DNA from 2 places in the Streptomyces niveiscabiei genome. Region 1 is predicted to be linked to the other one. Evidence: riboswitches for the same ligand, from Rfam matches in the RefSeq annotation. Region 1 holds a riboswitch; the other holds the start of a gene.
What was found. A riboswitch is a leader RNA that binds a small molecule or an ion and turns the genes downstream of it on or off. The one in region 1 is predicted to bind S-adenosylmethionine.
Positions count from the first base shown of each region.

Region 2: linked by a shared signal. The riboswitch ahead of thrC (threonine synthase) and the one ahead of PV682_RS07020 (aminotransferase class V-fold PLP-dependent enzyme) in region 1 are both predicted to bind S-adenosylmethionine.

Region 1 covers NZ_JARAYJ010000004.1:156,300-171,938, reverse strand. The annotation lists gene PV682_RS07075 (glycosyltransferase family 4 protein) at 1-914, opposite strand, end outside; gene PV682_RS07070 (glycosyltransferase 87 family protein) at 1,035-2,246, shown strand; partial or broken gene PV682_RS07065 (MATE family efflux transporter) at 2,152-2,910, opposite strand; gene PV682_RS07060 (hypothetical protein) at 2,886-3,071, shown strand; gene PV682_RS07055 (hypothetical protein) at 3,127-4,266, opposite strand; gene PV682_RS07050 (C40 family peptidase) at 4,312-5,331, opposite strand; gene PV682_RS07045 (C40 family peptidase) at 5,541-6,581, opposite strand; gene PV682_RS07040 (NYN domain-containing protein) at 6,746-8,086, opposite strand; gene PV682_RS07035 (hypothetical protein) at 8,124-8,363, opposite strand; gene PV682_RS07030 (rhomboid family intramembrane serine protease) at 8,519-9,226, shown strand; gene PV682_RS07025 (Lrp/AsnC family transcriptional regulator) at 9,223-9,504, shown strand; gene PV682_RS07020 (aminotransferase class V-fold PLP-dependent enzyme) at 9,505-10,848, opposite strand; SAM riboswitch class IV at 10,889-11,005, opposite strand; gene trpD (anthranilate phosphoribosyltransferase) at 11,067-12,131, opposite strand; gene qcrB (cytochrome bc1 complex cytochrome b subunit) at 12,254-13,894, opposite strand; gene qcrA (cytochrome bc1 complex Rieske iron-sulfur subunit) at 13,891-14,949, opposite strand; gene qcrC (cytochrome bc1 complex diheme cytochrome c subunit) at 14,946-15,639, opposite strand, start outside.
Region 2 covers NZ_JARAYJ010000022.1:14,522-30,160, reverse strand. The annotation lists gene PV682_RS27000 (hypothetical protein) at 118-657, shown strand; gene PV682_RS26995 (hypothetical protein) at 682-1,020, shown strand; gene PV682_RS26990 (MIP/aquaporin family protein) at 1,057-1,332, shown strand; gene PV682_RS26985 (hypothetical protein) at 1,688-2,527, shown strand; gene PV682_RS26980 (Uma2 family endonuclease) at 2,524-3,195, shown strand; gene PV682_RS26975 (Uma2 family endonuclease) at 3,289-3,957, shown strand; gene groL (chaperonin GroEL) at 4,054-5,676, opposite strand; gene PV682_RS26965 (cold-shock protein) at 5,959-6,162, opposite strand; gene PV682_RS26960 (MoaD/ThiS family protein) at 6,674-6,949, opposite strand; gene thrC (threonine synthase) at 6,946-8,250, opposite strand; SAM riboswitch class I at 8,268-8,415, opposite strand; gene PV682_RS26950 (glucosyl-3-phosphoglycerate synthase) at 8,581-9,525, shown strand; gene PV682_RS26945 (alpha,alpha-trehalose-phosphate synthase (UDP-forming)) at 9,593-10,966, shown strand; gene otsB (trehalose-phosphatase) at 10,942-11,769, opposite strand; gene PV682_RS26935 (DUF3263 domain-containing protein) at 11,866-12,108, opposite strand; gene PV682_RS26930 (extracellular solute-binding protein) at 12,129-13,355, opposite strand; gene PV682_RS26925 (ROK family protein) at 13,497-14,438, shown strand; gene nagA (N-acetylglucosamine-6-phosphate deacetylase) at 14,435-15,580, shown strand.

The DNA of each region.
Region 1 (15,639 bases):
GTCGCCGACGCCTCCAGGTACACGATCCCCAGGCCCTCGACGTCGAGGCCGCCCCGCCGCGTCCGGCACGGCATCGCGAAGACGTCCCCGGCGCCGTAGTGGGCGGGCAGTTCCTCCCACGGGACGGAACCCGTGAAGCGCACCGAGTCCTCGACTCCCGTCTCCCGGGCCAGCTTTCGCAGCTCGCCCGCGTAGGGGCCGCCCCCCACGATCAGCAGCACCGCCTCCGGCTCGGCCTTCAGGATGCCCGGCATCGCCCTGATCAGCGTGTCCTGGCCCTTGCGCGGCACGAGCCGCGACACGCACACCACGACCGGACGGTCCGTCAGCCCGAGCCGTGCCCGGACCTCCGTCCCCCCCGACCCCGGATGGAACGTCTTCTCGTCCACCCCCGGCGGCAGTTGGACCATCCGCGCCGCCGCCTCCGCCGACAGCGCCCCGGCGATCCGCGACCGCGTGTACTCGCCCAGATAGGTGACCGTGTCCGTCGCGTCCCCGATCCGCCGCAACAGCCCCCGGGCGACCGGCAGTTGGGCCCACCCCGCCTCGTGCCCGTGGGTCGTGGCGACGAGCCTGCGCGCGCCCGCCCTCCGCAGCGCCGGCGCCATCAGGCCCAGCGGAGCCGCCGCGCCGAACCACACGGACGTGCACCCGTGCTCGCGCAGCAACGACACCGCCCGCCGCGTCGCCCCCGGCGTCGGCAGCAGCATCGTCGTACGGTCCCGGACGACCGTGAAGGGCTGCTCGGCGTCGAAGGCGGCGGTCGCCTCGACGCCCTCGCGGCCACGCTTCCACGTGGACGCGTAGACGACGAGGTCGGCGGGGTCGAGACGCAGCGCCATGTTGTGGAGGAACGCCTGGATGCCACCGGGCCGGGGCGGGAAGTCGTTGGTCACGATGAGGGTCTTGTGCATCGCGGCCGACTGTAACGGACCGGCTCCCCGGCCCCGCTTCGTGGCTCTCCCACAGTCCCGCGGTGCAGGATGTGCCCCACATGCCGATCTTGGACGAATTCTGGACGAACAGGGGCAAAGGTGAAGACGACGCCGTTGACCGGACCGCTGGTCACCTGGGGTGTCACCCGGCTGTTCCTGCTCCTGTCCGTGTACGGGATCCTCCCCTTCCCGGGCCCCGACGTGACGACGGACGTCTCGGTGATCTACCGGGCCTGGTACGAGATCCTGCGCACCGGCACGTTCCCCCCGCACGACGTCACCTGGCAGTACCCGCCCGCCGCCGCGCTCCCGATCCTCGCCCCCGCCCTGCTCCCGTTCCTCGACTACGCGTCCGCGTTCTTCCTCCTGGCCTTCGCCGCCGACCTGGCCGTCCTGACGCTGCTCCTGAACGCCGCGCACCGCCCCGGCCGCACCCGGAGAGGCGTGTGGGTGTGGGTCGCCGGCGTCCCCCTCCTCGGCCCGACGGTCTACTCGCGGTACGACATCCTGGTGACCGCCGTGGCGGTGGCCGCCCTCGTCGCGGGCGCCCGGCGCCCCCGCGTGATGGGCGCGCTGATCGGCTTCGGCGCCCTCCTGAAGGTGTGGCCGGCCCTGCTGCTGGCCGGGGTCGCCCGGCGCGGGACATGGCTCGCGGCAGCCCTCACCACCGCCCTCCTCCTCGCCGCGAGCGCCTTCGTCCCCGGCGCCTTCTCCTTCGTCACCTCCCAGCGCGACCGGGGCACGGAGGTCGAGTCGCTGGGCGCGCTGGTCTTCCACGTGGCCCGGCACTTCGGCTGGCACGGCGAGGTCCGCTTCGTCTACGGCTCCCTGGAGTTCACCGGCCCCGGCGTCGAAGCGGTGAGCACGGCCGCCCTGTTCCTGACGTCCGTGGCCTTCGGCTGGCTCCTGCTGTGGCGGCTCATGGCCCGCCGCTACTCGGTCCACACCCCGGCGGACGCGGCCTTCACCGCCGTCCTCCTCTTCACGCTGTCCAGCCGGGTGATCAGCCCGCAGTACCTGGTCTGGCTGATCGGTACGGCGGCCGTCTGCCTCTGCTTCCGGGGCAGCCGCATGGGCCTCCCGGCGACACTGACGCTGGTCGCGGCGGGCGTCACGGTGGCCGAGTTCCCGGTCCGTTTCGACGACGTCGTCGAGAGCACCCCCCTCGGCATCGCCCTCCTCCTCATCCGCAACGGCCTCCTCATCACCGCCGCCCTCACCGCCTGCGCCCGCCTGTGGCGCTCGACCTCACCCCGCCCAAAGCCACTCCCGCTCCCGGCCCAGCCGACCCGAGCGAAAGTCCCCTCCTGAACAACAGACCCCCCTGCACGGCCATCGCCCCGGCCAGCGCGGCACAGACGCCGGCCAGCCCGAACCCCGACAGCCCGTACACCAAGGGCAGTTGAACGGCCGTCCCAACGACAGTCACCCCCACGGTCCCGCCCCCGCCCGCCTCGAACACCCCGCCCAGCGCGATGACCCCGGCCATCAGCACGAGGTACGGCCCGACGCAGCGCAGGAACAGAACACCGTCCGCCGCGACCTCCTCCCCCGCCCCGAACGCGGCCATGATCCAGGGCGCCCCGACCGCGAACACCCCAGCGGCCACGACCCCCACCGCTCCGGCGACCTTCACCGCCGCCCGCCCGGTCGCCCTCGCCTCACCGGTGTACGCCGTGTGGATCGCGGCGGCCTGCCGTACCGCGTAGAACGCCATCGTCGCGACGTACAGCACCTTGTACGCGATCCCGTACGCGGCCACCGCCGTCACCCCGATCCGCGCGACGACGGCGACGAGGACGAGGCCGCCGGTCTGCCGGACGGTGAAGTCGAGGGCCATGGGGAGCCCTACGGCGAGAACGCGCCGGGGTGCGGCACCCGCCCCCGAGGGGGCCTTGCGGCGCAGGACGACCAGCCCCGCCCCGAGCGCCACACACCGGCACAGCACGGTTGACGCGCCGGCGGCTGGAGTTCCTGGAGGTGCCGACGAGCTTCTTCTACGAGGGTGAGGTGGGGGTGCGGGCCGAGGACACCGGGGATCTGTTCCGTTCGGGGATGCTGAGGGTGGCGCGGGCTACGAGGGAGGCGGAGAGGGGGTGGCTGCGGGAGGCGCTGGGGGAGTTGGGAGGGGCGTGAGCTTCAGCGGCGTACGGAGGGGCGTACCAAGCGGCGTGCGCAAGGGGCGTGCGACTCAGCTCGCCAGTTGTTCCTTCACGTACGTCCGCCAGTCCTGCGTGAACTCCTCCAGCGTCACCCCCAGGACGCTCCCCAGGGCCCCTTCCACCGCCCCGGCCCGCTTTCCGTGGGCCCCGACGGCCTTGTAGAACGCGTCGAGCCTCTCCTCACCCCACCGCCCGGCGATCATCCGGCACGCCAGCCAGCCGCCCTCGTACGCCTGGGCCAGACGGGTGGCGTCGCCGCCGAAGCCGAAGTCGGAGTCGGCGGGCAGCGCGGCGGGAACGTGGCCTTCGTCGACGGCGCTCTGGAGCTCGGGGGCGGCCTGGTCCGGCGTACGGTCGGTCCCCCGGTACCCGACCCAGTCCGCGTACCCCTCGGACAGCCACAGGGGGGTCGCCGCGTTGGTGTGGGCGCGGGTCGCGACGTGGGTGGTCTCGTGCGTGAGCACGACCTGCCGGCCGACCTCGCCGAGCATCCCGTACGCCTCCGGGTTGACGACGATCCGGTCGGCGGGCGCACGCCCCCCGGTCTCGCCGGTGGTGACGGCCGCGATCCCCCGGTACGAGTCGACGGACGACCCCAGCAGCCCGGCCATGCCCTCCAGCGAGGCCGGCACCACGACGACGACCTTCCGCGCCCAGCCGGTCCCCCAGGCGTCGGACACGGCGGGCACGGCCCGGTCGGCGAGATCGGCGAAGCTCCGCAGCCGGTCGCCGGACTCCCCCACCCCCAGCACCAGACTGTGCGTCCCCCGCACGACACTCACCCGCCCCTGGTCCCACAGCTGCTCCCCGGCCCCGTCCCCCGGTCCCTCCGACACCACCGACCACACACCCCCCGCGTCCCGCCCCAGCCGCACCACCCGCTCGGCGACGACAGGCACGGAGTCGTACCCCTGGACCCGATAACTGAGCTGCACATCGGCGGTGGCCCGATCCCCGGCGGCGTCGACGGACCCCAGCCGGTACGACCACTGCGCGAACGGAACGTCGTACGTGTTCCCCTCCCGCCCCAGCACCACGGAGGCCCGCCGATCAAGAGCGGCCTGCACCTCGGCCCGAGTGGAACTCCCCCCACCGCCGCCGCTGCATCCCACCGCAAGCAGACACAGGGCTATCGCCCCCGACCACAGCACCCGCCTCGCACCAGCCATCGGAACGATCGTACGGGCGACGGCAAGAAGGCGAATCCGCAGGGCCTACGGCCTGGTGACCGAGGACACCGGCATCATCCCCACCGGGTCGTACCGGACCGGCGCGCCCGGATACGGCGCGTGGATCACCTGGCCGTTCCCGACGTACATGCCCACATGGCTCGCGTCGGACCGATAGGTCACGATGTCCCCCGGCTGGGCCTGCGACAGCGGCACCCGCCGCCCGGCATGGGCCTGTGCCTGGGAGGTCCGCGGCAGCGAGACGCCCGCCTGGCCGTAGGACCACTGCATGAGCCCGGAGCAGTCGAACCCGGAGGGCCCGCTGGCCCCCCACACGTAGGGCCGCCCCAGCGCGGAGCGCGCCGCCGCCACCGCCGCCGCGGCACGGGCCGAGGACGCCTGGCCGCCGCCGAGGAAGGGCATGTCCTCGCGGCCGGACCGGGAGACACGGTCGTAGTCGGCGCGTTCGGACGGCGAGAGGGCGTTCAGCAGCTCCCGGGCCCGCGCGAGCTTCCGTTCGACCGTCCGTTTGTGGGACGCGACGGCCCTGCGGCTCTTCTCCAGCTCCCCGAGCTTCCCGGCCGCCTCGGCCCGCTCCTGGGCCAGCTCCCGCATGGCGAACTGGAGTTCACGCAGCTGCCCGGCCTGGTGGACGGTGAGCCGGTCGAGGGTGGCGGCCTTGTCGAGGTACTCGTCGGGATCGTCGGAGAAGAGGAGCGCGATGGAGGGATCGAGCCCACCGGCCCGGTACTGCGCCCCGGCGAGCGCGCCGAGCCGCTCCCGCATGGAGTTGATCCGCTCCTGCTGCCTGGCGATGGCGTCCTGCGCGCCGCTGACCTCGTGACGCAGCCGGTCGGCCCGCTCGTCGGCCTTGTTGTACGCCTCGGTGGCCTGCTCGGCCTCGGTGTACAGCCGGTCGACCTCGGCCCGGGTGTCGCCGGAGGGCGCGGCGTGGGCGGCGGGGACCACCCCCAGGGCAGCCGCCGCGGCGGACAGCGCGCACAGCGCCGCACCCGCCCCCCTGTTGAACCCGGACGCCGGTGCAACGCTGCGATGGGACCCCACGGGAAGCCGCACTCCTTCCGCTGACGGACGAGGAAACGCGGCAGACAGTAGCCCCGGGGGAAGGGGGTGCTCAAAGACCCGGACCGGACACGGACGGTGACGTCCCGGCCCAGACGCAGGTCATGGCCGGGACGGACGGTCAGCGAGGAGGCCGGGAATCCACTCGTTCGGGGGGCTGTGCGTCGGGGTGTGTCGCACGGCTCGCGGCGTCAGATGCGGACGCCGAACATGAACGGCCCGCCGATGGTGCTCATCGACTCGTACCGTACGACGGTCCCGGTGCGCGGCGCGTGGATGACGGTGTCGTTGCCCGCGTACAGCGCGACGTGGTGGAGGTCGTTGAAGAAGATCACGAGGTCGCCGACGCGCAGGTCGTTGACGTTGTAGATCCGGGTCCCGGCGTTGGCCTGGGACTCGGAGGTGCGCGGGATGGTGACGCCGGCCTGCGCGTAGGCCCAGGAGGTGAGCCCGGAGCAGTCGAACGTGGCCATACCGGCCGTGCCGAAGCTGTACGGCTTGCCGAGCTGGGACTGCGCGGCGGCGAACGCGGCGGCGGCGCGGCCGGACCCGGCGGGGACGTTCCCGAGGTCGACGCGCTCACCGGCGTCCCGGCTGGCGCGGGTCTCCTGCTCGTTCAGCGCGGCCTTCTCGGCGGCGGTGAGGGAGTTGAGGAGCTTCTGCGCGTCGGAGAGCTTGCCCTGCACCTCGCGCTTCTTCTTGGCGAGCTGGGCGCGGGTCGAGGAGAGGTCGGCGAGCTTCTCGGAGGCTTCGGCGCGCTGCTGGGCGAGCTGGCGCTGCTTCTCCTGGATCTTCTTCAGCGCCTCGACCTGCTGGGCGCTGAGCTGGTCCTGGGTGGAGGCGCGGTCCAGGAAGCTGTCCGGGTCGGAGGAGAGGAAGAGCTGGACGGAGGCGTCGATGTTCCCCGTGCGGTACTGGGCGGCAGCCGCCAGGCCTATGGAGTCGCGCAGCTTGTTCAGCTCGTCCTGGCCACGGGCGACGTTGTCCTGGATGGTGGAGATCTCCTTCTGGAGCTTCCCCGCCTTCTCCTCGGCGCCGTTCATGGCCTCGGTGGCCTGCTCGGCCTCCTCGTAGAGCTTGTCGACCTTCGACTTGACCTCGTCCTTCGTCGGCTTCTCGCTCGGTGCCGCGTTCGCGGAGTTGGCGCTGAGGGCGACGGCCGCGGCAGCCGCGGTGGTCAGCAGCGTCACGCGGGTGCGGGACGGCGGCTTGGGTCGACGGTGGGACGCCACGGAGACGGGCTCCTTCTCTCGCGCGGAGGTTCGAACCGTGACCCTAGTGACACAAGTGTGATCAGTTCAAATCCCGTGGCGTAAAAAAGCGGTCGCGCAACGCATAATTTGCCTTCAACCAACAAGCAGTGACGCCGACTTGACCCTGCGTACAGGCAGCGGGCTCAGGACAGCCGCTTCAGCAGCATCGCCGAAGCCACCGGCCGCGCCCCGGCCTTGGCGACGCCGTCGGCCACCTCCCGGTCGGTGGAGGCGACGATGACGGGTCTGCCGGGCGGCTCGGCGCGCACCAGCTGGCGGATGAGTTCGTCGGCGGTGACGCCGGGTTTCGAGAACAGGACGCGGACGCCCCGGGGCGGTGCGAGCAGGACGGGCGCGGCGAGTTCGGCGCCGTCGAAGACGCAGGTCACCTCGGCGCCGGTCTGCGCGGCGAGCGCGGAGAGCTGGCCGAGCAGGCGCAGCCGCTGCTTCTCCAGCGGCATCTGGGGGTAGCCGGTCTTGGTGACGTTGTAGCCGTCGACCACCAGGTGCGCCTGGGGCAGCGCGAGCAGCTGATCGAGAATGGCCGGATCGTGCTCCGACAGGGCGCGCGCGGCGATGTCCTTCGGCGTCATCCGGCCGGGTTCGACGGCGTCGACGGTCTCGGCGGGCCGTACGGAGACGGGGGGCAGGGCGAGTTCGCGGCGCAGGCCCTGGGTGGCTTCGAGGACGGTGTCCAGCAGGAGCCGTACGCGCATGTCCTCGACGCTGCGGCCCTCGCGGGCGGCGCGGCGGCTGGCCTCCAGGGCGGCCTCGACCTCGCCGAGCCGCGCCTTGAGGCGCCGCGTCTCGCTCTCGGCGGCGGAGACCTGGGTGCCCGCCTCGGCGCGTACGGCCTCGATCTCGCCCTGGAGCTTGCGCTGGGCGGCCTCGCCGCGCTTGACGTCGCTGAGGGCGGAGCGCAGCTTGCGGTGCGCGGCCTCCGCCTCCCGCCGGGCGGCGTCGAGTTCCTGGCGCAGGCGCTCGGTCTCGGTCTTGACCTGGCCCTGGGCGTGCGCCAACTCCGCGCGCAGGCGCTCCAGTTCGGCGCGGCTCTCCTCGTCGGCGCGTTCGGCGTCGGCGCGCTGGGCCTCCTCGCCGGCGGCGGTGACGAGCTTGACCCAGCCGGTGGGGCGCAGCACGTAGGCCGCCGCCGCCACGTCCAGCGGGTCGGCGGCCGGGGGCGGCGAACCGGAGTCGAGGGCGCCGGTGAGTTCCGGCTGGGCCTCTCTGAGCTTCTCCCCGATGCGCTGGCGGAACAGCGCGTCGGTCTCCAGCGCTGAGGCCATCGCGTTGCCGGCGAACTTGGTCCGGCGGTTCGGCGCGAACCGGGCGTACTGCCGCAGCTGTGCGGGCAGTTCGCCGAGGGTCAGGCCGCCGAAGCCGTCCGACACGATCTGCACGACCCTGCGGCGCACCCCGTCGGGCAGGGGGCGGTCGAGCACCTCGGCGGCGCCGTCGCCCGGCTCGCCCGTGGTCTCCGCCATCCGTCACACCCCACTTGCCGTGCGGGGCCGCTCCCTCTCAGGAGTCGGCGCCCGGCCTGTCCACGAGTTCCACCGAATCGACTGCGTTGCACCAGCGGCAGCGCACCGACTCGATGGTCTCACTGACCACCTCGCGCTCCTCGACCTTCGGCTCTCCGGCCAGGTCGAGGTGGACGTACTCGACGACCTTCGAGGAACGGGTCACGTCGAACCGGGTGAGGTTTCCGCAGAGGGTGCAGCGCCACCGGGTGGTGGCGGTCGGCAGGGTAACCGGCATCGGAACCGTCCGCTCCTTTTCTGGGCCGTGCGCCGGGGGCGTGCCCCGGTGCGTGTGGCCGTAACCCTACGGCCTGGCGGGGACCCGCCGCCCGCCTGTCCGCGACGGCGAGGCGATATGGGCCGTTGTATCCGGTTGCGTCATGCTCTGTAGCCATGATCGACAGGTGGCGACCCGCCGCACCGGTGACGTACGGGCTGATCGCGCTGTGCTGCGCCGTCTTCGTCCTCGGGCCCGCGTCGGGGCTGAATCCCTCGTACGGCTCCGGCGAGGCGCTCGTCGCGGCGCAGCGGGCGTACTACCACCGCTGGGGGGTCGTGCCCGCCGACCTCTTCGAGGGGTCGGCGCGGGCCGCGCTCACCCCGCTGACCGCCCTGTTCGTGCACGGCGGCTGGGTCCATCTGCTCGGCAACATGCTCTTCCTCTACGTCTTCGGGGCGATGACCGAGGAACGCATGGGGCGCGTGGAGTTCACCCTCTTCTACACCGGCTGCGGCTGCCTCGCCCTCCTGGGGTACGCGGCTGCCCACGCCGGCTCCGCACAGTCCCTCGTGGGGGCGTCCGGAGCGATCTCGGCCGTCCTCGGGGCCTTCCTCTACCTCTTCCCCCGGGCGCGCGTCACCAGTCTCCTGCCGTTCCTCTTCTTCCTCCCCCTGCGCTTCCCCGCCTGGCTGGTCCTCCCCTTCTGGGCGGCCCTCCAGTGGCTCGCCGCGAACCACGCCTCCGACGGCCCCGGCGTCGCCTACCTCGCCCACGTCGTCGGCTTCACGCTGGGGTTCCTGTACGCGTGGGCGCGATTCACCCGTACGACTACAGTTGGGGCCGCCTCTGTACCCGCCCCCGAGGGAGAGAACCAGCCGTGATCACCGCGATCGTCCTGATCAAGACCAGCGTGGACCGGATTCCGGAGATCGCCGAGGAGATCGCCTCCCTGGAGAGCGTCAGCGAGGTGTTCTCGGTGACCGGGACGTACGACCTCGTCGCGATGGTCCGGGTGCGGGAGCACGAGGACCTGGCCGACGTCATCCCCGGCCGGATCAGCAAGATCCCCGGCGTGGAGGCGACGGACACGCACGTCGCGTTCCGCACGTACTCCCAGCACGACCTGGAGGCCGCGTTCGCGATCGGCCTCGACTCGTAATCAGGCGTTGGCCGGCACGCAGCGGCCGTTCTCCGTGCGGTACGTCAACTTCGCGCCCAGCGTCACCAGTTCGCGTACCGCCTTGACGAAGCGGTCCACGTGCTCGTCGGGCGTGCCCGCGCCGAAGCTCACCCGGATCGCGTTCAGGGACGTCGCCTCGCCGCACTCCCCCGCCCGCGTCGCCGTCGCGCCCAGCAGGTGGTTGACGAGGGGGTGCGCGCAGAACAGGCCGTCGCGCACGCCGATGCCGTACTCCGCGGAGAGGGCGGCGGCGAAGTGGGAGCTGTTCCAGCCGTCGACCACGAAGGAGAGGACGCCCACGCGGGGGGCGTCGTCGCCGAAGAGGGACAGGACGCGGACCTGGGGGACGTCCGCGAGGCCCGCGCGGACCTTGGCGATCAGGTGGCGCTCACGGGCGACGAGGTTGCCGAAGCCCTCCTCCGTCAGCGCCTTGCACGCGGACGCGATGGCGTAGGCGCCGATCACGTTCGGTGAGCCGGCCTCGTGGCGGGCCGCGTTCTCGTGCCACTCCACCTCGACCGAGCCGTCCGCCGCGCGGCTCACCCTGCGGCTGGCGCCGCCGCCCGCGAGGTACGGCTCCGCCGCGCGCAGCCAGTCCGTACGGCCCGCGAGGACGCCCGCGCCGAACGGGGCGTACAGCTTGTGGCCGGAGAACGCGACCCAGTCGACGTCCAGGTCCTTCACCGACACCGGGTGGTGCGGGGCGAGCTGCGCCGCGTCCAGGACGATCCGCGCGCCGTGCGCGTGCGCCGTCGCCGTCAGCTCACGGACCGGCCACAGCTCGCCGGTGACGTTCGAGGCGCCGGTCACGCAGACGAGGGCGGGCGCCGAGGTGTCCCGCGCGGCGAGGGCCCGGCCGAGCGTCGCCACCGCGTCCTCGGGGGTGCGGGGGGCGTCCAGGTACTTCACGTCCCGGTGCTGCCAGGGGAGCAGCGACGCGTGGTGCTCCGTCTCGAAGACGTACACCTGGCAGTTCGCGGGGACCGCGCGGGCCAGCAGGTTCAGGGAGTCCGTCGTCGAGCGCGTGAAGACCAGCTCGTCGTCCTCGCGGCAGTCCAGGAACTCCGCGACCGTCCTGCGCGCGGCCTCGAAGAGGTCCGTGGAGAGCTGGGAGAGGTAGCCGGCGCCCCGGTGGACACTGCCGTAGTACGGGGCGTACGCGGCGACGTCGTCCCACACACGCTGAAGCGCCGGGGCGCTGGCCGCGTAGTCGAGGGCCGCGTACGTGACCTCGCCGCCGGTGACCAGGGGGACGGTGACGTCTCGGCCCAGGACGTCCAGGGGGGCGCAGACGGGCTGAACGGGGGCAAGGGTGACGGACACTGCACAACTCCTCGACGACCAGGACCCCCGGCGTCAGGAGGGTCCGCGCTTGCCGAGGACCTCGCTGCCCACGGCCTGGTCTTCACCCGGGGCACCCCGCCACGGACGGAGGGTTGCCGGACAGTCGGCCGGGGCCTCATGACTGTCACTCATGACCTGGTTCAGAAAGTAGATGAAGTGATCGCGGAGGCGCAAGTTCTGTCCGGATCGCGGAACACCTACTCGTTCGTCGCCATCACCCAGCGGTCCAGCGTCCTCTTCGCCGACCCCGAGTCGATCGACTCCGCCGCCTTCGCCATGCCGTCCCGGAGCTGGCCGGCGAGGGTGCCCGTGCCCGGGTTGAGGGCCACCAGAGCCGCCGCCGAGTTGAGAAGGACCGCGTCCCGGACGGGGCCCTGCTCGCCGTTCAGCAGGTTGCGGGCCACCTCGGCGTTGTACGAGGGGTCGCCGCCCCGCAGGGCCTCGATGGGGACCAGGTCGATGCCCACGTCCCGGGGGTCGAAGGTTTCCTCCGTGACCTTGCCGTCGCGGACCACCCAGACCCGGGACGTCGCCGTGGTCGTCAGTTCGTCCAGGCCGTCGTCCCCCCGGAAGACCAGGGAGGAGTTGCCCCGGTCCGCCAGGACGCCCGCGATCATGGGGGCCATGCGGGGGTCGGCCACGCCCACCGCCTGGGACTTCACGCGCGCCGGGTTCGTGAGGGGGCCGAGCGCGTTGAAGACCGTGCGGATGCCCAACTGCCCGCGCGCGGCGGCGACATGACGCAGCGCCGGGTGGAACTTGACGGCGAAGCAGAACGTGATGCCCGCCAGCTCGGCGACCTCCGCGACCCGCTTGGGCGTCAGCTCCAGGTTGACGCCGAGCTTCTCCAGGACGTCCGAGGCGCCCGACGACGAGGACGCCGCCCTGTTGCCGTGCTTGACGACCTTCGCGCCCGTGCCGGCGACGACCAGCGCCGACATCGTCGAGATGTTGACCGTCTTCGCGCCGTCCCCGCCGGTCCCGACGATGTCGACCGTACGGCCGGACACCTCGATCGTGTTGGCGTGCTCGTACATCGCCCGCACGACCCCGGTGATCTCCTCGACCGTCTCCCCCTTGGCCCGCAACGCCACCACGAACCCGGCGATCTGCGCGTCCGTGGCCTCGCCGCGCATGATGCGGTCCATGGCCCAGGCGGTCGCGTCGGCGCTCTGATCGTGCCCGGAGAGCAGCGCGTTGAGGACGGAGGGCCAGGAACGGCCCGCCGCGGTGTCGCCTCCAGCGGGGGTCACAGCGCTCATGAAGCCGCTCCTGAGAGTCGTAGGGAAAGTCTCTGCACACCCTATCCAGCCACGGGCAGCGCGAAGGCCCCGTCCGGGGTTCGGACGGGGCCTTCTGTGGCGTTACAGCTGACTGGCTGGGATCAGTGGTGGCCGTGGCCGCTCGTGATCTCCTTGTACTCCTCGACGGTCGGCTTGGCGATCTGGCTGTCCTCGCCGTAGTACGACTCGCTGAGCTTGGCGCGGAGCTTCTCCGAGCCCTTGACCTTGCGCTTGACCCCGTTCTCGTCGGTGGTCGCGCCGATCGCGACGGGCTCGTACTGCTCGTGCGCGGTGAGCGTGTGCAGCTGCTCCTGGCTGAGCGGCTCGTGGATCTCGATGAACTCACCGTGCGGGAGCCGCTTGATCGTGCCGGTCTCGCGCCCGTGCAGCACCTTGTCCTTGTCGCGGCGCTGGAGGCCGAGGCAGATCCGCTTGGTGACGATGAACGCGAGGACGGGGAGGACGAAGAAGCCGATCCGGACGAACCAGGTGATCGCGTTGATGGAGAGGTGGAAGTGGGTGGCCCAGAGGTCGTTCCCACCGCCGATCAGCATCACGAAGTACGCGGTCAGCCAGGCCACACCGAACCCGGTGCGGGTCGGGGTGTTGCGCGGCCGGTCCAGGATGTGGTGTTCGCGCTTGTCGCCGGTGACCCAGGCTTCGATGAAGGGGTAGACGGCGATGGCGACGAGCACCAGCGGGAAGATCACGATCGGGATGAACACGCCCAGGACGAGCGTGTGGCCCGCGAAGTTGATCTCCCAGCCCGGCATCACACGGACGAGACCCTCGGCGAAGCCCATGTACCAGTCGGGCTGGGCGCCGGTCGACACCTGGTCGGGCCGGTAGGGGCCGAGCGCCCAGATCGGGTTGATCTGCGCCACGGCCGCGATGACCGCGATGACACCGAAGACCAGGAAGAAGAACCCGCCGGCCTTCGCCATGTACACGGGCAGCAGGGGCATGCCGACGACGTTGTTGTTCGTCTTGCCGGGACCCGCGAACTGCGTGTGCTTGTGGTAGAAGACCAGGATCAGGTGGGCCACCATCAGGCCGAGCATGATGCCCGGCAGCAGCAGGATGTGGACCGAGTAGAAGCGGGCCACGAAGTCGCCGCCGGGGAACTCCCCGCCGAAGATGAAGAACGACAGGTACGTGCCGACCACCGGGATCGACAGCAGCACGCCCTCGATGAACCGCACACCGGTACCCGACAGCAGGTCGTCGGGGAGCGAGTAGCCGGTGAAGCCGGTGAACAGCGACAGCACCAGCAGCAGCCAGCCGAACAGCCAGTTGACCTCGCGCGGCTTGCGGAACGCGCCCGTGAAGAAGACGCGCATCATGTGGATCATCATCGCGGCGACGAAGATCAGCGCCGCCCAGTGGTGGATCTGCCGGATGAGCAGACCGCCGCGCACCTCGAACGAGATGTGCATGGTCGAGGCGAACGCCTCACTCATCAGCTGTCCCTGGAGCGGGACGTAACTGCCGTGGTACTCCACCTCGTTCATCGACGGGTGGAAGAACAGCGTCAGGTACACACCCGTGAGGATGATGATGATGAAGCTGTACATGCAGATCTCGCCCAGCATGAACGACCAGTGGTCGGGGAAGATCTTGCGCATGTTGGCCTTGGCAAGGGAGTAGATCCCGAGCCGGCCGTCGGCCCAGTCGGCGACGCGCTCGCCGGCCGGTGCCTTCCCGCGTTCGCGGGACTCCTCTTTGGTGGTCGTGGTGCTCATCCGCGCTCCCAGAACGAAGGACCGACGGGCTCGTCGAAGTCGCCGAGCGCTTCAAGGTAGCCCTCGTCGTTGACGCCGATGCGCAGCTGCGGCAGGGCGTGGCCGGCGGGGCCGAAGATCACCCGGGCGCCGTCGGAGAGGTCGAAGGTGGACTGGTGGCAGGGGCAGAGCGCGTGGTGCGTCTGCTGCTCGTACAGCGAGATCGGGCAGCCGACGTGGGTGCAGATCTTCGAGTAGGCCACGATGCCGTCGTGCGACCACTCGAGCTCGCGCTTGTCCTTGATGTTCTCCGGCTGGATCCGGATGATCATCAGGGCCGCCTTGGCGATCTCCGTCTGGAACTCGTGGTCGTGCTCCTCCAGGCCCTCGGGCTTGGCGAAGGTCAGCGACCCGACCGCGACGTCCTCGGGGCGCAGCGGCTCGTTCGTGTTCATGTTGACGAGCAGCTTGCCCTTGGCCCACAGCGTGGTGCGCAGCTTGGTGCCGGGCAGCGGGCCGAGGTCGCGCAGCAGGACGACGCCGGAGAGCGGGAACATGGCCAGCGCGCCGAACATCGTGTTGCGGATCAGCTTGCGGCGGCCGAGCGCGGACTCCTTGGCGCCCTGCTTGAAGTCGGCCAGGACCTTGGCCTTGACCTCGGGGGACGCCTCGATCGGGTGGCGCTCGTCGGCGATCTCCACGTCGGACATCAGGGTGCGGGCCCAGTGGACCGCGCCCGCGCCGATGGAGAACAGCGCGACGCCGAGGGTCAGGCCCAGCGCGAAGTTCAGCGCGTTGAGGTGACCGATCGGGAAGACGTAGATCGACTTGTCGTGCGGGATCGCCACGTACGAGGCGATGAAGGCGACGGTCGCCAGCATCGAGACCGTGAACAGCAGGGCGACCGTGCGCTCGGAGCGCTTGGCGGCCCGCTCGTCGATGTCCTGGATGCGGTGCTCGTGGGGCGGGAGACCGGGGTCGGCGAACGGGTTCTGCTCGTCCGCGACGCCTACCGCGCCGTGCGCGTGATCCTGCTCTGCCGGCAGGTTCTCTTCTGGAATGTCTTGGCTACTCATGACTTCTTGGCCTTTGCGGTCCGAGCGGCGACCCAGACGGCGACCGCGACGAGCGCGCCGAGGCCGAAGATCCAGGCGAACAGGCCCTCGCTGACCGGGCCGAGGCCGCCCAGCTCCAGGCCGCCGGGGTTCACGGTCTCGTCACCGTTGACCGCGTTCAGGTACGCGATGATGTCCTTCTTGTTCTGCGGCGAGAGCGTCCCGTCGCCGAACGACGGCATGTTCTGCGGGCCGGTCTGCATGGCCTCGTAGATGTGCTTCGGGTCCACGCCCTCCAGCGTCGGCGCGAACTTGCCCTTCGTCAGGGCGCCGCCCTTGCCGGTGAAGTTGTGGCACTGCGCGCAGTTGGTGCGGAAGAGTTCGCCGCCCTTGGCGATGTCGGCGCCGTCGGGGCCGTACTCCGCCTTCGTCGGGACGGTCGGGCCCGCGCCCAGGGAGGAGATGTACGCGGCGAGCTGGTCGATCTGCGCCTGCGTGTAGATGACCTTCTTGCGGGGCACCTGCGCGCCCTGGGAGGTCGCGGCCGGCATACGGCCCGTGCCGACCTGGAAGTCGACGGCGGCGGAGCCCACGCCGACCAGGCTCGGACCGTCCGAGGAGCCCTGACCGCCGGTGCCGTGGCAGCTGGCGCAGCCGACGGCATAGAGCTTCTTCCCCTCCTCAATGGTGAGGGACTGGGCGGTTTCGTCG
Region 2 (15,639 bases), on a different contig from region 1:
CGATGCGCCGACCACGCACCGCAGCCGATCGATCTTGTGAACGTGCGTTCAGCAATGTGAAGATCCCCGGGCCGACCAGCTCGGCACCAGATCAGACACATCGCAGGGGGAACCGCATTGCGCAGGTCAAGAAACAGATCGACGATCCGCAACGTCGTCATAGCCACCGGCACCGCAGCACTGACCATGCTCGTGGCACCGGGCGCGATGGCCGACCCGGTGGCGAACACCGGCACGACGACGGCGACGACGATCGAGAAGGCCACGGGGACACAGGAACTCCTCACGGGAACAGGCACGTTGAGCGCGAACGGCGCTCAAGTCACCCTCCCGGCCAGCGCCGACCAGCCGATCACCGCAACGAAGAGCGGCGACACCATAGCGCTCACACTCCCGGCGGCCGACGCGAAGAGCGCCTCCAGCACGAGCGGTACGACCGTCTTCGCGGGCCGCGAGGCCGCCGTGTCCACAGCCGCGCAGGCCACCACCGACGGCGGTTTCCGCGCCCTGTTCACGCTGGAGAACGCGGACGCACCCCGGCAGCAGTCGTTCCGGCTGACGCTGCCGGACGGAGCGACCGTACGGACGACCGCCGAAGGCGGGCTCGTGGTCTTCGACGCCACCGGCAAGGTGCTCGGCGGACTGGAGACGCCGTAGGCGAAGGACGCGAACGGCGTTGCCGTGCCGACGTCGTACGAGGTCGTCGGTGACACCGTCACGCAGACCGTCGCCCCGGGACCCGGCACCGCGTTCCCTGTCGTCGCCGACCCCAAGTGGACCTGGGGGATCATCAGCGGCACCGTCTACTTCAACAAGAAGGAGACCTCCCACCTCGCCGCCAACGCCGGTTTCGTGGGTGTCCTCTTCGCCGCCGCGCCGCCGCCGTTCGACGTGTACGGCGTCGTCAACGCGGCCAACATCTCCCGGGTGGCCTGGAACGCCGACTCCGACGGCGAATGCGTCGAGGTGAAGGTGCCCACCTTCCTGCCGTACGAGTACAAGGGCGGATACTGCAAGTAGGTCCGGCACGCCACGGACGTACAGAAAGGTAGGGCGATGGACGCCTATGGAGGGCCGGTCATCCTGACGATGGCCGCCGCCGTGATCCTCATCCTCAAGTACCGGCGCCGCGCGGCAGGGCAGCGTTCGCTGCTTCCCGTCAGCGGGGTACCCGGCCGGATCGCGGTGGCCGTCGCCTTCGTGGTCGGCTGCGGATGGGCCTGGTCGCAGGGGCCCTCGGTCGTCAACGCCGGTGTGCTGGGCCTGAGTCTGGCAGTTCTGGTCGGTGCAGCCGCCGAGTTCATGGCTCGCCGGAACACGCAACACCACTGACGGACCACGCCACTTCGCAGGCCCACGCACCTCGTTCCCGGTGCGTGGGCCTGCGGGTCTTCCGGCGTCCCCGGGGCTCAAGTCCTGAGCTTCGAGCCGTTGCTTTTTTGAATGGGTGTGGGTCTCAACCCACCCTCCCACCCCGCCAGTTGACTTTGCGGGTTCGGGTTGCAACGGAGTGTCAGTTGGCTCTACGGTGCTGCCAACACAACACAAAGGCTCCCGACGTAAATCAACCCCCGACAGGTGTTGTCAGCACCTGTGGGGGTTTGACCGAAGGAGCCGCCCTCCCAAACAAAGGGCTGCCCCAATGGCTGACGCCAACTTTAGTACTGCCGACCTGCCCGCGCACCCGATGGCCAAGCCCGGGTACGGGAAACGCACCGCCCCCGGCCAACAGCCGCGCGGCAAAGCAGACTTCGATCACCTCCTCCCCCGCGACGCCGCCATCGCCGGATACCTCGACCGGCTTCCCGACGGCGCCGACATCTCCGTGAAGACGCTGGCCAAGACGACGACCTACGGGCAGTGCGCGCTGCGGACCTCCCTCAACCGGATTCAGGCGGCCGGACACTTGCGGCGGGGGCAGGAGAAGGTGACGTCCTCCTCCGGGACCGAACTCTGGGTCACCCGGACGTTCTTCAGCCGGACCGCTCGCGCGGACGAGTGGTGGGCCGCGTTCACGCGGGGTGACGTACCGCCGGACAACTCCGAGCCGCCGCCCAGCCGTTCACGCGCCGTCATCCTCCTCGCCGCGCTCAGCCGTACCGCGCCCTCGCTGTTCCTGTCCGCCGCCGAGTGCGCCCAGCTCGCCCCGCTCGTCGAGGAGTGGTTCGCGCGCGGCGCCGGTTCGGAGACCGTCCGTACCGCCCTCACCGCCGGGCTCCCCCATGTCGTCCACTCCCCCGCCGCGCTCCTGCGCCGCCGCCTCGTCGACAAGATGCCGCCGCCGGTACCCGTACGGCCCGTAGTACCCGTAGTACCTGAGGGGCAGGCCGTGAGACCCGTACGACTTCTGGAGTGCTCCGAGTGCGGGGTGCCGGGGAAGCCTGAGGCGTTGCCGGGGGGATTGTGCAAGGGGTGTACGGGGAGTTCCGTACGACCTGTGGGGTACCTGGACGCCCTTGATGTCCGCTCTCAGGCGGACACGTTCCGGGCCTCGATCCGGATGCGACCGCGCGTGGGGACACGATGACCTCCGGGCCTGCCGAACGTCCGGACACTCCCGTGGAGGACTTCGAGGAACTGGCCGAAGCCGCCCCGCAGAACGTCCGGCTCGTGTACGCCGACGGCCAGGTCCGCACCGAAACGCCGCTCGGCGTCGAGGAGTTCGAGGAACTGGCGCGCCGGGCACCGAAGAACTTCTGGATCGAGTACAGCCGGGGAAAGCTGGAGCTCAAGGCCCCGCGCGACGGCAACCACTCCTGCATGTCGATGGCGCTGCTGCGCCAACTCTTCGCCCTGCGCCCCGGCCACGGTCTGTACTCCGCGGTCGGCATCAAGACGGAGGCTCAGCTCACGGGGCGTGCCGTCGCCGACGGGGCCTTCGCGCCCATCGGCCACTTCGTGGGGCACGGCAACTGGTCCGACCCCGCCGGAATCCCGATGGTCGTCGAGATCACCTCCCGCGACCTCCGCACCAACCAGCGCGCACGCCTCGAACGACCCGTCGACTACGCCGAAGCCGGCATCCCCGTCTACCTGCTGATCGACCGCAACGCGGCGGCCTTCACCGTCCACAGCTCCCCCCGGAACGGCCGCTACCACCACTCCGTGTCATACCCCTGGGGTACCCCCGTACCTCTCCCCCCACCGGTCGGCCTCACCCTCGACACCCAGGGCCTCAAGATCTACTCCGGCTGACCCCCGTAGTACTGCGGAAGGACAACCCGCATGACCGCTCCCACGGTCCGCCGACACCACCCCGGGGCAGGATGGAGGGGAGGAGGCACGACCATGACCCCCACCGAAAGCCCCCAGCTGTCCCCCGAGGACTTCGCGAAGCTCGTCGCCGCCGCGCCGGAGCACATCCGGCTCGTGCTCGTGGACGGCCGGATGCACGCGGAGGGGCCACTCAGCGTCGAGGACTTCGAGGAACTGGCCCGTAAGTCCCCCGAGGGTGTCAGGCTCGAACTCATCGACGGAAAGCTGAAGGTCAAGCCGTTGCCGGACCAGCGGCACAGGGCCATCGTGCTGTGGCTCCTCCAACTGTTCCTGAAGATGCGACCCGACCTGCTCCTCTATCCGGAGCAGGGCCTGAGGGTCGACGCCTACCGCAAGGGACACGCCTACGCGGACGCCGCGCTGGCTCCGCACGACCACTTCATCGCGTACGACGGCGACTGGGCCGACCCCGACGGTGTGCTGCTGGTCGTCGAGGTCACGTCCCACGATCGCGACACCCATCAGCGTGATCGCGTCGACAAGGTTCGTGGGTACGCCGCCGCCGGTATCCCCGTCTATCTGCTGATCGACCGGGACGACAACACCCTCGTCGTGTACAGCAACCCCGAGAGCGGGCTCTACCGGCACTCCCTCTCCTACCCCTGGGGTACTACCGTCCCGCTCCCTCCCCCAGTTGGCGTCACTCTCGATACCGACAGACTCAAGGACTACGCCGACTGACCCTGCCCCCAGAAAACGCCCGAGGGCGGTACCCCCCCGTACCTGGGGAGTACCGCCCTCAGTAGTACTGCCGATCCAGCCCTCGCGGGCAACGGATCAGAAGTCCATGTCACCGCCCGGCATACCGCCACCGGCAGGCGCGGCGGCCTTCTCCGGCTTGTCGGCGATGACGGCCTCGGTGGTGAGGAAGAGCGCGGCGATGGAGGCCGCGTTCTGGAGCGCGGAGCGCGTGACCTTCGCCGGGTCGATGATGCCCTCGGCGACGAGGTCGACGTACTCACCGGTCGCGGCGTTGAGGCCGTGACCCGGGGTGAGGTTGCGGACCTTCTCCACCACGACGCCGCCTTCGAGGCCGGCGTTGACGGCGATCTGCTTCAGCGGAGCCTCAAGCGCGAGCTTGACGGCGGCGGCACCGGTCGCCTCGTCACCCTCCAGCTCCAGCTTCTCGAAGACCTGGGAGGCCTGGAGCAGGGCCACGCCACCACCGGCGACGATGCCCTCCTCGACGGCCGCCTTCGCGTTGCGCACGGCGTCCTCGATGCGGTGCTTGCGCTCCTTGAGCTCGACCTCGGTCGCGGCACCGGCCTTGATGACCGCCACGCCGCCCGCGAGCTTCGCCAGGCGCTCCTGGAGCTTCTCGCGGTCGTAGTCCGAGTCGGAGTTCTCGATCTCGGCGCGGATCTGGTTGACCCGGCCGGCGACCTGGTCCGAGGACCCGGCGCCGTCGACGATCGTCGTCTCGTCCTTGGTGATGACGACCTTGCGGGCGCGGCCCAGGAGGTCCAGCGTCGTGTTCTCCAGCTTGAGGCCGACCTCCTCGGAGATCACCTCGCCGCCGGTGAGGATCGCGATGTCGTTCAGCATCGCCTTGCGGCGGTCGCCGAAGCCGGGCGCCTTGACGGCGACGGACTTGAACGTGCCGCGGATCTTGTTGACGACCAGGGTCGACAGGGCCTCGCCCTCGACGTCCTCGGCGATGATCAGCAGCGGCTTGCCCGACTGCATGACCTTCTCCAGGAGCGGGAGCAGGTCCTTGACGGAGCCGATCTTGGAGTTCGCGATCAGGATGTACGGGTCGTCCAGGGACGCCTCCATACGCTCCATGTCGGTCGCGAAGTACGCCGAGATGTAGCCCTTGTCGAAGCGCATACCCTCGGTGAGCTCGAGCTCCAGGCCGAAGGTCTGCGACTCCTCGACCGTGATGACGCCTTCCTTGCCGACCTTGTCCATCGCCTCGGCGATGAGCTCGCCGATCTGGGTGTCGGCGGCGGAGATGGAGGCCGTGGAAGCGATCTGCTCCTTGGTCTCGACATCCTTCGCCTGCTCCAGCAGGGCGCCGGAGACGGCCTCGACGGCCTTCTCGATGCCGCGCTTCAGAGCCATCGGGTTGGCGCCGGCGGCGACGTTGCGGAGGCCCTCGCGGACCAGTGCCTGGGCCAGGACCGTCGCGGTCGTCGTGCCGTCACCGGCGACGTCGTCCGTCTTCTTCGCGACTTCCTTGACCAGCTCGGCGCCGATCTTCTCGTACGGGTCCTCCAGCTCGATCTCCTTGGCGATGGACACACCATCGTTGGTGATCGTGGGGGCGCCCCACTTCTTCTCAAGGACGACGTTGCGGCCCTTGGGGCCGAGGGTGACCTTGACGGCGTCGGCGAGCTGGTTCATACCGCGCTCAAGGCCGCGCCGCGCCTCCTCGTCGAACGCGATGATCTTGGCCATGTGAAGTGGTCCCTCCAGGACTGGGGGTGAGTACCGCAGTGGACCGCGCCCGCGCCCGCGACGGACGGCCCCGCGGTCTGACGGTTCCTTGCCCCGCCCGCACCGTGGACCTCACCGACTCGGTCCTTCGTTGTCACTCTCACGGGGAGAGTGCTAACGCCAATGATTAGCACTCGACCCCCGAGAGTGCAAGGCCGTACGGGTGGAGGGCGGGGGTACGGGGGGTAGGGGGTACGACAAGAGGCCCGCACCCTGGACAGGTGCGGGCCTCTTGCTGAATGTTCAGGCGGTGACGCGAACCATGTCGGCCTGCGGGCCTTTCTGACCCTGCGAGATCTCGAACTCGACTCGCTGGCCCTCTTCGAGGGTGCGGTAGCCGTCCATCTGAATGGCGCTGTAGTGGACGAAGACGTCCGCACCACCGTCGACCGCGATGAAGCCGTACCCCTTCTCCGCGTTGAACCACTTGACGGTGCCCTGAGCCATGCCTAACTCCCCTATTACTGGCCCTTGCGCGGACCCACACTTCGTGGGTCCGGGTCAGACCTCACCCCCCTGCCGTATTGGGGGCGTGCGCCGGAACGCGTCGACCGCGGCTGAATGTATCTGTCCAACTGCCGTCTGCAACAGGTCAATCGGACGAGAATTCTGGACGCGCACGATCCGGAATGTGGTGAGAATTCACCAGAGTTCGGGGCAAGTCGGGCCCGACATATGCCGCAAATGCCACGCAAGAGGCGCACACTTTGGCTACTTCTTGTCGGGTGTAAGGCAGAAATCAAGGGCTCCCGCCGGGGAGTGCAAGCGGCAAGCGGAAGCGGGTTCCCCAACCTTACCTCGTTCAACCACACAGAATTGCCCCCTCCGCTTCTGCGCGGAAGGGGCACTCCGTCTATTAGCGGCTCCGCCGCGGGGATGAACAGCCGGTAATGAGAGTTACTGACGGTTACTACCCGGCGGTAATGACATTAGGTCAAGCCGCTCGGATAAACCCCGCTCAGCCCCCGGCGACCGCCGGAATGATCGAGACGCCGGCGCCGTCGGGAGTCGCCGTCTCCAGCCCCTGCTCGAAACGGACATCGTCATCATTGACGTACACATTGACGAACCGCCGCAGCTTCCCCTGGTCGTCCAGGACGCGCGCGGAGATGCCCGTGTGGTTCTTCTCCAGGTCCGCGATGACCTCCCCGAGGGTCCCGCCCTCGGCGGCCACCTCGGCCTGTCCACCGGTGTACGTACGCAGGATGGTCGGGATACGAACGGTCACGCTCATGCGAGGCCAGCCTCTCGGAAGGAGTCCAGGGTCGGGCGGATGGTGGCGGTGAGCCCCGTACCGGCGACCGCGTCAAGGGTCTTGAGGCCGTCACCCGTATTGAGGACGACCGTCGTGAGGGACGGGTCCAGCAACCCGTTCTCGATCAGCTTGCGGGTGACCCCCACGGTCACGCCCCCGGCGGTCTCCGCGAAGATCCCCTCCGTCCGCGCCAGCACCTTGATCGCGTCGACGATCTGCTCGTCGGTGACGTCCTCGACGGCACCCCCGGTCCGCCGCGCGATGTCCAGCACGTACGGCCCGTCGGCGGGGTTCCCGATCGCCAGCGACTTCGCGATCGTGTCCGGCTTCTGCGGCCGTACGACGTCGTGCCCCGCCTTGTAGGCGACCGACACCGGCGAGCAGCCCGCCGCCTGCGCGCCGAAGATCTTGTACGGCTTGTCCGCGACGAGCCCCAGCTTGATCAGCTCCTGGAGCCCCTTGTCGATCTTCGTGAGCTGCGACCCGGAGGCGATCGGTACGACGAGCTGGTCCGGAAGTTCCCAGCCGAGCTGCTCGCAGATCTCGTACGCCAGCGTCTTGGAGCCCTCGGCGTAGTACGGCCGCAGGTTGACGTTGACGAAGCCCCAGCCCTCGCCCGCCGAGTCGCCGATCAGCTCGGAGCAGAAGCGGTTGACGTCGTCGTAGTTGCCCTCGATGCCGACCAGCTCACCGCCGTAGACGGCGGCCATCACGATCTTGCCCTGCTCCAGGTCGTGCGGGATGAAGACGCAGGAGCGCAGGCCCGCGCGGGCCGCCGCGGCGCCGACCGCGCCGGCCAGGTTGCCGGTCGAGGAGCAGCTGAGGGTGGTGAAGCCGAAGGCGCGCGCCGCTTCGAGCGCCTGGGCGACGACGCGGTCCTTGAAGGAGTGGGTCGGGTTGCCGGAGTCGTCCTTGACGAACAACTTGCCCTGCTCGACGCCGAGTTCGGCGGCGAGGCGGTCGGCCTGGACGAGCTTGGTCCAGCCGGGGTTGATGTTCGGCTTGTCGGCTACGTCCGCCGGTACGGGGAGTAGGGGGGCGTAGCGCCAGATGTTCGCGGGGCCCGCGGCGATGCGGGCTCGCAGCTCTTCGGTGTCATACCCATCGAAGTCGTACGCGATCTCCAGCGGCCCGAAACACTCCTCGCAGGCGAAGGAGGGGCCGAGGGGGACGCGGTGGCCGCACTCGCGGCAGCTCAGCGCCGCTGCGGGACCGAGGTCGACGGCGGGAGCGGCGTTGTCGGCGGTCGGCGTGGTGGTCGCGACGGTTTGCACAGCCATGGAGGCGAGGCCCTTTCTCCTCATCTTCCTCACGACGCATCTCGCCGTGAGACGGATTTGGCACCTTCCCTAGCCGGGAGCCTCGCGGCGTGATCACGCACGAGACCGGCTGGAGGGTTGCCGGGGCTTCATCGGGCCGTATCCCTCTGCCCCTCTGGATGAGCGGTATGAAGTTATGAGTGGAGCTGTCCGCCAGGCGCCCCCGACATGCGATGGTCACCAGCGTTGTTCAAGACTGTAACCGAAGGCCACGACAGTTGAGATAGTCGTCCGAGGCGCGAGATGGATCACACGCGGCAGTGTGACCGTGACAGTGAGGAGCCGCTGACTGTGCTGGAAGAAGCCGAGCGCTGGCTGGCCACCCGCTCCTGGTCGGTGACCGATCGCCCCCTGCACCGGATCATGGCGGCGAAGCGGGCCACCGGGCTGACCGTCTCCGTGGTCCTCCCCGCGCTGAACGAGGAGGCGACCGTCGGTGACATCGTCGCGGTCATCCGCCACGACCTGATGCTCCAGGTGCCGCTCGTCGACGAGCTCGTGGTCGTCGACTCCGGGTCCACCGACCGTACGGCGGAGGTAGCCGCGTCGGCGGGCGCCCGCGTCGTCCACCGCGACGCGATCCTCCCGCGTATTCCCGCACTACCCGGCAAGGGTGAGGTCCTGTGGCGGTCCCTCCTCGCCACCACCGGCGACATCGTCTGCTTCATCGACGCGGACCTGCGCGACTTCTCCTCCGACTTCGTCTCCGGGATCGTGGGCCCGCTGCTGACCGATCCGGACGTCGACCTGGTGAAGGGCATGTACGACCGCCCCCTGGCCGGCGCGTCGGGGCAGGGCGGGCGGGTGACCGAGCTGATGGCACGCCCGCTGCTGAACCTGCACTGGCCTCAACTCGCGGGTTTCGTGCAGCCGTTGGGGGGCGAGTACGCGGCCCGGCGGAGCCTCCTCGAACAACTCCCGTTCCCGGTCGGGTACGGGGTCGAGCTGGGCATGCTGGTCGACGCCCTGCATCTGGTCGGCCTCGACGCCCTGGCCCAGGTCGACATCGGGGTCCGCAAGCACCGCCACCAGGACGGGCAGGCGCTGGGCCGCATGTCCGCCGCGATCTACCGGACGGCCCAACTGCGGCTGGCGCGGGGGCACTTGATCCGGCCCTCGCTGACCCAGTTCGAGCGCGGCGAGGACGGTTTCGAGGCGCGGACGTACTCGGTGGACACGGAGGAGAGGCCGCCGATGGTGGAGATCGCGGAGTACGCGCGGCGGAAAGTCGCCTAGGACCCGCCATCGGGCGTACGCCGTATACGAACGTTTGAGCAGCGCGGCGTCTGGCTAGGTTGGGCATATGACGTTCGGTGCTTCCCGTGTGCTCGTCGCCTCCAACCGGGGCCCCGTCTCGTACTCCGTGGGGGACGACGGCACCCTGCACGCCAAGCGCGGCGGCGGCGGAGTCGTCTCCGGGCTCTCCGCGATCGATCCGGACGCCGGTGCGCTGTGGGTGTGCAGCGCGCTGTCCGACGGGGACCGCGAAGCGGTACGCCGGGGGGTGGGCGAGCCGGGGACGCGGATGCTCGACATCCCGGCCGACGTGCACGCCGACGCGTACAACGGCATCGCCAACTCCGTGCTGTGGTTCGTCCACCACATGCTGTACCAGACGCCGCTGGAGCCCGTGTTCGACGCGGAGTTCAGGCGGCAGTGGGTGTCGTACGAGTCGTACAACCGGGCGTTCGCCACGGCGCTGGCGGAGGGGGCGGCCGAGGGGGCGGCGGTACTAGTACAGGACTACCACCTGTGCCTCGTCCCCGGCATGCTGCGTGAACTGCGGCCCGACCTGCGCATCGGCCACTTCTCCCACACGCCCTGGGCCCCGCCGGACTACTTCGCGCTGCTGCCCGACGACATCCGTACGCAGCTCCTGACCAGCATGCTCTCCGCCGACCGGCTCGGTTTCCTCACCCGGCGGTGGGCCGACGCGTTCGCCGCCTGCTGTCCCGACGGCACCGGGTCGACCGGCATCGGCGTGCACCCCCTCGGCGCCGACGCCGACTTCCTGCGCGAGCGGGCGAACCAGGCCGACGTACGGGACCGGATCGCGTCCCTGCGGGCGGAGATCGGCGAGGGGCGGCTCGCCGTCGTCCGCGTCGACCGGACCGAACTGTCCAAGAACATCGTGCGGGGACTACTGGCCTACAGGCACCTGCTCGATACGCGCCCCGAGTGGCGTGACCGTGTGGTCCACGTAGCTTTCGCGTATCCCTCCCGGCAGGACCTCACGGTGTACCGGGACTACATGGACGAGGTCCAGCGCGTCGCCGACGAGATCAACTCCGTCTACGGGACGGCGAGTTGGACCCCCGTACTCCTCCATCTCAAGGATGACTTCGCGCGCTCCCTCGCGGCGTACCGCCTCGCGGACGTCGCCCTGGTCAACCCGATCCGCGACGGCATGAACCTCGTCGCGAAGGAGGTGCCGGTCGTCTCCGACGACGGGTGCGCGCTGGTCCTCTCGCGGGAGGCGGGGGCGTACTGGGAGCTGCGCGACGACGCGATCACCGTCAACCCGTACGACATCCTGGAGACCGCCGAGGCTCTCCACGAGGCGCTCTCCATGCCGCGCGGGGAAAGGGCGGAGCGCACGAAGCGGCTCGCCGCCGCGGCCACCGCCCTTCCGCCGACGCAGTGGTTCCTGGATCAGCTGACGTCGTTGACGAGCTGAGTGAGGAGCTCTACGACTCCGGGGGGACCGTCCACGATCAGGTCGGCCCTGTCCCTGAGGGCGGTGACCTCGTCGCTGCCGCTACAGACGAGGATGCCGGGGGTGCCGGTCTCCCTGAGGGCGTCCACGGCGTCGAAGGCGGGGAGGTCACCGAGGTCGTCGCCGGCGTAGAGCACCGCGGCGACGCCGGACTCCTTCTCCTTCTCCCTCTCCGCTTCCTCGACGAGGCGCCTGAGTGCGGCCCCCTTGTCCATCCCGGCGGGCCTGATCTCCAGGACCAGGCGTCCCGGCTCGACGATCAGCCCGTGCCGGGTGGCGAGTTCGGCGACCGGTTCCCGCAGTTCCTCCCACAGTCCCTGCGGGTCCTTCGCACGCCGGGTGTGGACGGCGACGGCCCGGCCCTTCTCCTCGACCCAGGCGTCCGTGGCGCCCACGATGCCGGGGAGTTCGGCGCGTACAGCCTCCAGGCCGGGGGGAGTCGGGGGCGCGGTGACCTGTCCGGTGCGCTGCTCCCAGCGTTCGGCACCGTAGTGGCCGAGCACGATCATCCCTTCGACGCCGTCGAACTGCCCGTAGCGGACGGCCACTTCGGCGGGGCGCCCGGTGATGACGGCGATCCGCGCGCCCTTGCCCGCGAGGGCGGCGAGCGCTTCGAGGGCGCCGGGGTAGGGGCGGGACTTCTCCGGGTCCTCGACGATGGGGGCGAGCGTGCCGTCGAAGTCGAAGGCGAGGAGGGCGCGGGAGGGGTGGGCGCGGATGGCGGTCAGGGCTTGGTGGGCGGTGGGGGTGAGGTGGGTACCCATGGGGTCGACAGTAGAGGGTCGGGTGCGGGTTGGTGGGGGCCGATCGCGCAGTTCCCCACCCACCCGCACCCCGAAGTCCTCCGAACCCCCCACCCTCTACCGCTCCTCCCGCCGCCCCTCCCGCACTCGTCGTAGGCGGTTGACCGTCACCGGGTCCAGGGCCAGTGCCCTGGAGTCGTCCAGCAGTGCGTTGAGGAGTTGGTAGTAGTGGACGGGGGACAGACCGAGTTCCTCGCGGATCGCGCGTTCCTTTGTGCCGGGGCTGGGGAACGAGCGGCGCTCCAGCGCCAGGATGTCGCGCTCGCGGCGGGCCAGGCCGGGGTGGTCTTCGGGGGGCATACCCCGACAGTAGTCCCCGGTTACGACACCCCACTCTCCGCGGCCATCGCCTCGGTCTCCAGCCTGCGCAGCACGTCGTCGGGACGTACCCCGGGAGCCACCGCGCCGCCGATGCCCTTCTTGACGGACGCCGCGACGGTGGCCCAGGACGTACGCCCCACGGGGTACAGCTCGGAGAGGGGCAGTTGCTCCAGGAAGGGTTCGAGGTCGCGGTCCTCGGGGGCCGTGCTCATCACCGCGGACGCGGAGGACGTCACCGGCAGCAGGTCGTACTCACGGGAGAACGCGAGCACGTTGTCCTCCTCGTACACGAAGTCGAGGAACTTGCCGATCTCGGACCGGTGCCCGTGCTGCTTGAACGCGGTCATCCAGTCGGCGACCCCCATCGTGAGCGGCCGGACCCCGGACTTCCCGGGCATGGCCACCATCCCGTACCGGACCCCCTTGTCCCGGGCCATCTTCATCAGCGAGGGATGCCCGATGAGCATCCCCACGTCACCGGCGGCGAAGGAGGAGAACGCGGTGGCACGATTCAGCTTCGCGGGCGCGACGGGCCCGGTCAGCCCCTTGTCGACCAGCTTGTCCTGGAGCCACTCGAAGGTCTGGACGTTCTCGGCGGAGTCGAGGCTGTAGGTCCCGGCGGTGGAGGTGTACCCCCCGCCCCCGCTGAGCATCCACTGCATGGCCTCGGCCTGCGCCTCCTCGGGCCCGAGCGGAAGGGCGTACGGGTACGACACCCCCGCCTCCTTCAACTTGGCGGCGTCGGCGGCGAGTTCGTCCCACGTGGTGGGCGGCTCGCTGATCCCCGCCTTGGCGAAGAGCCCCTTGTTGTAGAAGAGGAGCCGGGTGGAGGAGGCGAACGGCATCCCGTACTGCTGCCCGCGCACCTTGCCCGCGCTGGCGAGCTGGGAGACGAAGTCGGCCTGGGTGGGGATGGAGAGCAGGTCGCCGGCCTTGTAGAGGAGGCCGCGGTCGGCGTAGTCGGCGTACGACCCGATCTGCGCCATGTCGGGCGCGTCCCCGGCGTCGACCATGTCCTTGACCTTTTTGTCGACGTCGTTCCAGGAGTACACGCTGACCTGGACGTCGACGTCGGGGTGCTTCTCCTCGTACGCCTTGGTCAGCTTGGCCCAGTACTTGGTGGAGCTGTTGGCCGCGCTGTCCCCGTAGTCCGCGGCGACGAGTCTGAGGCTCACCCGGCCGGAGTCACTCCCAAGGACTCCGCACCCCCCTACAGCCACCGTCATGCCCAACGCGGCCAAGGCCCCGACCCAACCCCTCTGCACCACTGCTGTCCACTCCACCAACGCTTGTCCGATAGTCGGATCAAGGTCTACACCACCCCAGTGGACTAGACCTCTCCCGGGTCCTCGGCCACACTGTTCACCGTGAGACATGTCATCGCCCTCGACGTGGGCGGCACCGCGATGAAGGGCGCCCTGATCGGCGCGGACGGCGCGCTGCTGCACCGCGACCGCAGGCCCACCGCCCGCGAGCGGGGCGCCGAGGCGGTGATCGAGGGCATCCTCGGCTTCGCGGCGGACCTCCGGTCGTACGGGGTACGCCACCTGGGCGAACCCGCCCTCGCGTCGGGCCTCGCGATCCCCGGCATCATCGATGAGACCTCAGGGGTAGCCGTCTACGCCGCGAACCTCGGCTGGCGCGACGTCCCCCTGCGCGACCTCTTGGCAACCCGTACCGGTACCCCTGCGGTACTGGGCCACGACGTACGCACGGGGGGCCTCGCCGAGGGCCGTCTGGGCGCGGCCCGCGAAACCCCCCGCTTCCTCTTCCTCGCCCTCGGCACCGGCATCGCGGGCGCGATCGGCACCCCCACCGGCATCGACCCCGGCGCCCACGGCTCCGCCGGCGAGATCGGCCACATCGTCGTACGCCCCGGCGGCACCCCCTGCCCCTGCGGACAGCGGGGCTGCCTGGAGCGGTACGCGTCGGCGGCGGCGGTGACGGAGGCGTGGGCGAGGGCCTCCGGCGACCCGACGGCGGACGCGGCGCACTGCGCGAAGGCGGTGGAGGCGGGCGACCCGAGGGCTGTGGAGGTGTGGCAGCAGGCGGTGACGGCACTCGCGGACGGCCTGCTGACGGCGCTGACCCTGCTGGACCCGGCGAGGATCGTGATCGGAGGGGGGCTGGCGGAATCGGGAGACACCCTGTTCACACCGCTGCGGGAAGCGATCGGGGCCCGGGTGACCTTCCAGCACACCCCGGAGATCGTCCCGGCGGCGCTGGGTGACACGGCGGGCTGCTTGGGAGCGGGCTTGATGGCGTGGGATCTTCTCAGGAAAACGAACGGTTTGGAGAAAACGCCGTGAACCCGCACCCGACCACGCTCCTCACCGGCGCGACAGCAGTCCTCCCCTCCGGAACCGCCGTCCAGGACATCGCCGTTCACGGCAAGCGCATCACCTCCGAGGCCCCCGAGACCGCCCACCGGATCGACCTCACCGGCCACTACCTGATCCCCGGGTTCGTGGACCTCCACAACCACGGCGGAGGCGGCGCCTCCTTCTCCGGCACGGCCGACGACGTACGGACCGCCCTGCACACCCACCGGACCCACGGCACCACCACCCTCGTCGCCTCGACGGTGACGGACGACCTGGACGTCCTCACCCAACAGGCCGGTCTCCTCAGCGAGTTCGCCGAGGACGGCGAGATCGCCGGCATCCACTTCGAGGGCCCGTTCATCTCCCCGTGCAGGAAGGGCGCCCACGCGGAGGCCCTGCTGCGGCACCCGCACCCGGCGGACGTACGCAAGCTGATCGACGCGGCGCGAGGCCACGCCAGCATGCTGACGCTGGCCACCGAACTCCCCGGCGGAATCGACTCCGTGAGGCTCCTCACCGACCACGGGGTGATCGCGGCGATCGGCCACACGGACGCGACGTACGAGCAGACGAGGGAGGCGATCGAGGCGGGCGCGACGGTGGCGACGCACCTGTTCAACGCGATGCCCCCGCTCGGCCACCGGGCGCCCGGCCCGGTCGCGGCGCTGCTCGAAGACCCGCGCGTGACGGTCGAGTTGATCAACGACGGCACCCATCTGCACCCGGCGGCCCTGGAGTTGGCGTTCCGGCTGGCCGGCGCGGAGCGCGTCGCGTTCATCACGGACGCGATGGACGCGGCCGGCAGTGGCGACGGCAGGTACCTGCTGGGCCCCCTGGAGGTCGAAGTCGCCGACGGCGTTGCGAGGTTGGTGGAGGGCGGCTCGATCGCGGGCTCCACGCTGACGCTGGACCGCGCGTTCAAGCGGGCGGTGACGATCGACGGCATCCGGATCGAGGACGCCGTCCAGGCACTGTGCGTCAACCCGGCCCGCCTGCTGGGCCGCCTGGACGAGATCGGCTCCCTGGAGCCCGGCAAGCTCGCCGATCTCCTCGTCCTGGACGAGAACTTCGACCTCAAGGGCGTGATGAGGCAAGGCGGTTGGGTAACAACACCTGAACTGGCGTGAAATCGGCGGCCCCAGGGCGCTGACCCTTTGGCATGATCTGACCTTTGGAAGCATGCCGT